Regions from separate parts of the Endozoicomonas sp. ALC020 genome, predicted to be linked through region 1. Evidence: predicted binding sites of a transcription regulator. Region 1 holds the regulator's gene; each other region holds the start of a gene.

Region 1 (2,272 bases):
GGATCGTGACGATGATCTGAAAGTAGGTATCAAGTCCACAGCCATTCTATTTGGCGAGATGGATAACCTGATTGTTGGTTGCCTGCAGGTACTTACCTTGATGACACTGGCCATGGCAGGCCATCAACTGGAGTTAGGTGCTCTCTATTATCTCTCATTGTTGGCTGTCGCAGCCCTTTTCGTTTACCAGCAATGGTTAACCCGTCGTCGTGAGCGTGAAGCCTGCTTCAAGGCGTTTCTTAGTAACCACTGGGCCGGAGCCATTGTATTTGCAGGTTTCGTGTTGAGTTATCTTTGATCTTCAATCCGGCTTAGAGCCCGGTAAGTATTGCTACTTATGGTGGCTGTGGGGATAAATGGCGAAAAGCCTTACCCTGTAAACCCTGAGGGATCTTTTTATTTTTAAGCTGCAATATCAGCCTTTAGTGTGTCATCTGCCTGTAACATTTCAAAGGTGTAATGTCCGGTGTATAGTGCGGTTGATCAAAGTAGTGAGAAACAGCCTGAGCGATAGGAAAGGTGCTGTCCTGAGACACTACCATCCTGATATAGCCCTAATGAGCTTCAGCTGATAGATGCCAGAACGTCACCGCCGAAATCGAATCGACAGATAACAGGTAGAGATTAATGCCAGGAAAGACCATTCTGATCGTAGATGACGAAGCACCGATTCGCGAAATGGTGACCGTTGCTCTGGAAATGGCAGGGTATGACTGTCTTGAGGCAGCAGATGCCAGAGAAGCGCACTCTCTGATTGTGGATAACAAACCCGATCTGATCTTGCTGGACTGGATGTTACCAGATGTCTCTGGAATTGAACTGGCCCGTCGTCTGAAGCGCAATGAGCTGACCTCTGAAATACCCATTGTTATGTTGACGGCCAAAGGTGAAGAAGACCACAAAATCCAGGGACTTGAAACCGGTGCCGATGACTACATCACCAAGCCTTTTTCTCCCCGCGAGCTGGCTGCTCGTTTAAAAGCGGTTCTCCGTCGTACAGGCGGATTTGATAACCAGTCTCCCATTGTCATCAAGGGATTGGAGCTGGACCCTGTCAGCCACAGAGTCTCTATTGATGGCTCACCTGCTGAAATAGGACCTACCGAGTACCGTTTGCTGCAGTTTTTCCTGACGCACCAGGAGCGTGCCTATACCCGTGGGCAGTTACTGGATCAGGTCTGGGGTGGCAACGTTTATGTGGAAGAGCGAACCGTTGATGTACACATTCGACGCTTGCGTAAGGCCTTAGGTGATAACTACGAAGCCTTTGTGCAAACGGTTCGTGGTACTGGATATCGTTTCTCAACGAGGGTGTAAACCTTTTATGCTCAGTGCTCAGCAGTTATCTGGCCGGGAGTAATATGACAACAATTTCAAAAACCCATTTGCTGAGCCGCATGATCGCCTACGTGATTGTCGGGTTTTCCCTGGGCTGGTTGTTTGGAGAGCCTTTTTTAGGACTCTGTGTGGTCATGGGAGGTTATTTTGTCTGGAGCTTCCGTCAGCTTTTCAAGCTGCTGGACTGGCTGAATGACCCCAAGGCCAGGAGCAAAGAGCCTCCTGAGAGTAAAGGGTTCTGGGGGCAAATTTTTGATGGTATCTATCGATTGCAAAAACAGCACAGTCGTTCCCGGCAAAAGCTGGCCGGAGTGATTGAACGTGTTCAGGAATCAACTGCTGCGCTGAACGACGGTGTTGTAATGATAGATAATCAGAGCAACCTGGAATGGTGGAATCCCGCCGCTGGAACTTTGATAGGGCTTAAGACGCCTGACGATCAGGGGCAGTTGATTACCAATCTGCTACGTGATCCAAGGTTTGTCGACTACTTTGAGCAGGGTGGTTATCAAAAAGCTCTTGAGATCCCCTCGCCAATCAACCCTGATCATCAACTGCAATTTAATATAACGGTTTATGGCAAAGGCAATCGTCTCATGACCGTTAGAGATGTCACGCGCTTGAATCAGCTGGAAGTCATGAGAAAAGACTTTGTTGCCAATGTCTCCCATGAACTGAGAACACCACTGACGGTTGTGTCTGGATACATCGAAACCATGCTGGACAGTCTGGGCCCGGATTCAGGTCTGCCCCCTGTTTGGGAAAAAGCACTGAACAGGATGCAGGAGCAGTCGCTGAGAATGCAGAATCTGGTGGCAGACCTGCTGTTGCTGTCCAAACTGGAGTCGGCTGAAGCTCAGGCAGACGAGAATGGGGTTCATGTTAAAACCCTGCTCAGCAGTATCGTTGAAGACGGATGTGCACTCAGTGGTGA
Region 2 (2,272 bases), 730 kb from region 1:
GGCGATAGCCTGTCTTGTGGGAGTCGCAGGAGCATTAGGTGATGCAGGCTCCCCGGTTTCAGAATCTACCATTGGTCCCACTGCCGGCTTGAACGTGGATGGTCAGCACGACCACATCCGGGATTCGGTGATTCCCACCTTTTTACACTTTAATATTCCGATGATTATTTTTGGCTGGATTGCCGCCATGATTCTTTGAGTACCCGCCATAAAAACGGGGCCAGATGGCCCCGTGTGGATCACTCATGAATCTGTGATTACAGATCGAGTTCAGACAGATACTTTTCAACCACCTTGGCAGGCAGAGGGATGTAACCGTCTTTAACGACGACTTCCTGACCCTGCTGAGACAGTACCATCTTCAGGAATTCGCCTTCCAGAGGGGACAACTTCTTGTTGGGCTGCTTGTTAACGTACACGTACAGGAAACGAGACAGTGGATAAGAGTTGTTGACAGCGTTAGCGGGCGTTGCCTCAACGAATGGCTGACCGGCTTTCTTGGCCAGAGGTACAGTACGTACGCTGGAAGTCTGGTAACCGATGCCGGAGTAGCCGATGCCGTTTACAGATGCACTGACAGACTGAACCACAGAAGCAGAACCAGGCTGTTCATTTACGTTGTTACGGAAATCACCTTTGCAGAGGGCTTTCTTCTTGAAGTAACCGTAAGTGCCGGATACAGAGTTACGGCCGTACAACTGGATTGAGCGGTTTTTCCAGGCTCCGTCCAGACCGGCAGCACCCCAGGTACTGATGTCTTTGTCGCCACCACACTTGCGGGTGGAGGAGAAAATAGCGTCCACTTGAGCCATGGTCAGACCCTTGATTGGGTTGTCCTTGTTGACGAAAACAGCCAGAGCGTCAATGGCAACCGGAACAGCAGTGGGCTTGTAGCCATGCTTCTTCTCAAAAGCTTCCAGTTCCTTGTCTTTCATCTTGCGGCTCATGGGGCCGATGTTGGACGTTCCTTCCGTCAGAGCGGGTGGTGCAGTAGAAGAACCGGCAGCCTGAATCTGTACGTTCACATTAGGATATTCACGCTTGAAATCTTCTGCCCACAGAGTCATCAGGTTAGCCAGAGTGTCAGAGCCGACACTGGACAGATTGCCTGATACACCACTGGCTTTCTTATAAGTGGGGATCTCAGCGTCAATCTGACTGGCAGAGGCAGCCTGGATTCCGGTCGCAAGGGCAATTGTTGTTATTAGAGCTTTAAGCTTCATTCGTATCTCTCCTAAAGGGATTTTTTAGCCTCTCTTATACAGCTACAGGCATTTGTTTACTGGCAAGAACTATAAGATGAAAATGTGACAGTTATATGAACGACAGTGAAGCTTTATATTCGCAATAGTCATAATGTAAAATCACTGACTTTAATTCCAACTTGATTGTAGATTACTGATGAAATGCCAAGACAGGTACGAGCCCGGCTTGCAAAGCATGCCTCCTGTGCCAGTTTCTATTCGCTGAGTGTTTTAGCTACAACGCTAACTGAGAAGAGAAGTAAAATACCTTCAGCTGGAAAAGCTTCACGATCAGGAAGATCGCGGGCGCAAGAAACAACTGACATTATATATAAGGATTTTCAGAGTCGGTTGCGCCAAAAAAATAAAAACATCAAGTGCTAGAGAGCAATATGGAACTGAATAATGATCTTGCTCCCGGACCTCAGGGAGAACTGACGCTGAAAGTGCTGGCAGACTACCAATCTGTTAATACGACAGGCGATGTCTTTGGTGGCTGGGTGGCCATGCAGATTGATCAGGCTGGCGCAATCATGGCCAGAAAGATTGCCACAGGACGTGTTGTCACCGTTAGTATCGGCAGTATGAGTTTTATGCGCTCAGTTAAAATGGGCGATATTCTTGCGCTGTTCACCCGGGTGACAGAGGTCGGCAAAACGTCAATTCGGGTGGTCGTTGAAGCCTGGGTGGAAGATAAACACGGTCGCGCCAAGCTGACTGAAGCCAATATGGTTTTTGTAGCCATTGATACACAGGGCAGAACGTCTCGAATCCAGAGCGCCAAAAGCCCTTAGGATTTGAGGCAGTTTCAGTCTTGGGTCCAAAGAACCAGCTTTTCTGATAAAGATGCAAGTGAAACAGGTTTGTCCAGAAAATCGTCCATACCGGCAGACTTACAGGCAATCTTATCCGATTCCGAGGTGTTGGCTGTGAAAGCGATAACCGGTATTCCGGCATAGTGTTGCCCGGAGGCTCTGATTTTTTCAGTGGCTTCCAGACCACCCATGATGGGCATCATGCAATCCATG
Region 3 (2,272 bases), 720 kb from region 1:
GTGCTTCCATCAACTCAATGACAGGCTTTACTTTACGACGCATGGCTGGCGCCATGAAGTAAGCCGTATAGATGGCTCCGGCTATTGCCAGAGGTGTAGCCAGTAACATGGCGTAAAAGGCGGCCTTGAGAGTGCCGAAGGCCAGAGGGGTCAGGCTCAGCTTTGGCTCAAAGTCATTATTCGATGCAGACGACTGCCAGATATATTCAGGCTTCTCATAACCCTCATACCAGACTCTACCCCAGAGAGCCGACAAGGATACTTCCGGATGTTCATTTTCAACACGCCAGAATTCGGTAGAGCCATTGCTACTCACCAGCATGTAGTTGCTACGGGGGGCAATAACCAGTTGCTCAACAGGACCGTCGGTCAGCTTCTCAGTCAGCAGGGTTCTGTTGGCTGTGGTGTAGAAGATGCCAACATTACCCTTGTCATCGGCTGCCAGAAAGCCCTTGCGGCGATGCTCAGGCACTATCTGCATAATAGGTTCACCGGCCAGCTCGAACTCGCGAATTCTTTGCAGGTGCCACTGGTTTTGTTCATCTCTGACCATGAACCACTGGCTGACCATGCCGGTGTCATCGCCTATCAGCAGAGAAACTCCACCCAACAGGAATGTCATGGTTGTTACTCTGGCCGAGTCGTTAGTCAGGTCAGTCTCTGACACGACGTGAGGCTGATTGATGTTGCTGATATCGATCAGTGTCAGGCCATCAGCACCGGATTGAACAAAAAGCCAGTGCTGATCCGGAGCAATCAGTACATCGTGAACAGGTCCATCCACTTCGGGCAGAGTGACACTCATTTCTTCAAGCGTGACTTCTTCCGTCAGGAAGTTTTCTTCCTTGCTAAAAGCGGTCATATAGAGGCGCTTGTCACCATAACCGGTGAGTAGCAGCTGATCTTCACTATCACTGATACTCAGGTGTGAAACAGCCTCATTATCCGTTATCAGATCAATCGCTTCCTCACCATATGGGTAGGTGACCCTTGGCGTGATCAGCCTCTTGTCATCAGGCCAGGTAATTTGATAGCCGTGCTTGAAAATGATGACCTGACCATTACTCAGACCCGCAGCCAGGAGGTTGCTACCGGATGGATCATTGTTAATTGTGGTGACTGAGGTCCCGGCAGGAAGGGGCAGGGAATAGCGATATTTCTGCCCTCCGGTTCGGGTGGATGAAAAAGTCAGGGCACCGTCGGCAGTGATGGAAAAAGCCAGTTCAGCCTGTTCTTCCATACTCTGATAGAGAGGGCGCTGCTCCCCTGTGATCGTCTGTGTCCAGGTACTGCTTTGTTCAATTTCTGCACTTTTGAATAAAGGCCCAACTTCGTACAGAAGATAGATGAAGATCAGCAGAATGGCGGCAATAACACCGAGGCCACCAACGGCTACACCCCACCGGGTCAGGTGATCTTTGAGAAAGCGAAGTGACTGATGACGTTTATGAGCCGGGGTGTTGTAATCGACACCAGGGCTGTCTTCTATTATTGGTTGGTACATGGCACTGGTCGCAGAGATTATTGAGCGTACCTTAAAAGGTCTGTGTTACAGAAATATGACAGAATTGAAAAAAATGGGAGTTGAGTACTCAAGCCGCCACTCTCAGTATCTTGGGACAGTATACCCGGTATTGAGCGATAGATAGCCGTGACCGGACACGCTGTCTGAAAAACACCGCAGCCAAACCGCACTCTATTCAGTATCAGCTACACTGAGGCTCCAGCTGAAGAAAAGCGAAAATTTGTGTGCAACTTAAAACCGTTTTCTTTCATATTTACATTCTTGATCTCTCTGGCAGCCAGTGGATTTGCTGCTGACAACTCTCAAGGACTTCTTATTGGTATTCCCGCAACGCAAGAAGGAAAGGCAAAGCAATGGTTTGATGCGCCCTCACAAGCAAGGTCAACTGATGACGTTAAAGTTGCCCTCCTGTCATCTCTGTGGCAGTGGCTAATCTCTTCGGAGAATGTTAGTGAGAAAAGAGAGAAAAACAGCACAGGCTTTGCACTGCCGGAATGGCCCACATCAACACCTGAATCCGCCTTGCGATTATCAGGAGGCAGATTTCCACCCGACCCACCACCTCCACCATTTATGCCGGGTATTCCTGGCAAGGGATTGTTTAATAGGCCTGACTGGCAGTTTGACTACCTGTCAGCTGTGTTGATGATCGGGCAGTGGTTGAAACAATGGTTTTATGATGGATATCGCAGCACTCCCGGTCAATCCGGACAATTCGTCAGTGACAAAGATTTATCTGCGGCTTTG

The links. Region 1 encodes PhoB, which activates phosphate uptake and scavenging genes when phosphate is short. Its sites were predicted from a motif close to TGTCATANNNNTGTCANA; they were not measured.
Region 2: a site for PhoB is predicted at 1,307-1,324, ahead of ACOJUO_RS06120 (PstS family phosphate ABC transporter substrate-binding protein). Genes of this name have one in related genera too.
Region 3: a site for PhoB is predicted at 1,548-1,565, ahead of ACOJUO_RS06150 (ABC transporter permease subunit). Genes of this name have one in related genera too.

Annotation. Positions count from the first base shown of each region.
Region 1 is NZ_CP184830.1:2,546,197-2,548,468, forward strand. It holds gene ubiA (4-hydroxybenzoate octaprenyltransferase) at 1-298, shown strand, start outside; gene phoB (phosphate regulon transcriptional regulator PhoB) at 628-1,317, shown strand; gene phoR (phosphate regulon sensor histidine kinase PhoR) at 1,362-2,272, shown strand, end outside.
Region 2 is NZ_CP184830.1:1,817,622-1,819,893, reverse strand. It holds gene ACOJUO_RS06125 (Na+/H+ antiporter family protein) at 1-199, shown strand, start outside; gene ACOJUO_RS06120 (PstS family phosphate ABC transporter substrate-binding protein) at 258-1,223, opposite strand; gene ACOJUO_RS06115 (acyl-CoA thioesterase) at 1,637-2,038, shown strand; gene ACOJUO_RS06110 (response regulator) at 2,053-2,272, opposite strand, start outside.
Region 3 is NZ_CP184830.1:1,828,719-1,830,990, reverse strand. It holds gene ACOJUO_RS06150 (ABC transporter permease subunit) at 1-1,504, opposite strand, end outside; gene ACOJUO_RS06145 (RING finger protein) at 1,787-2,272, shown strand, end outside.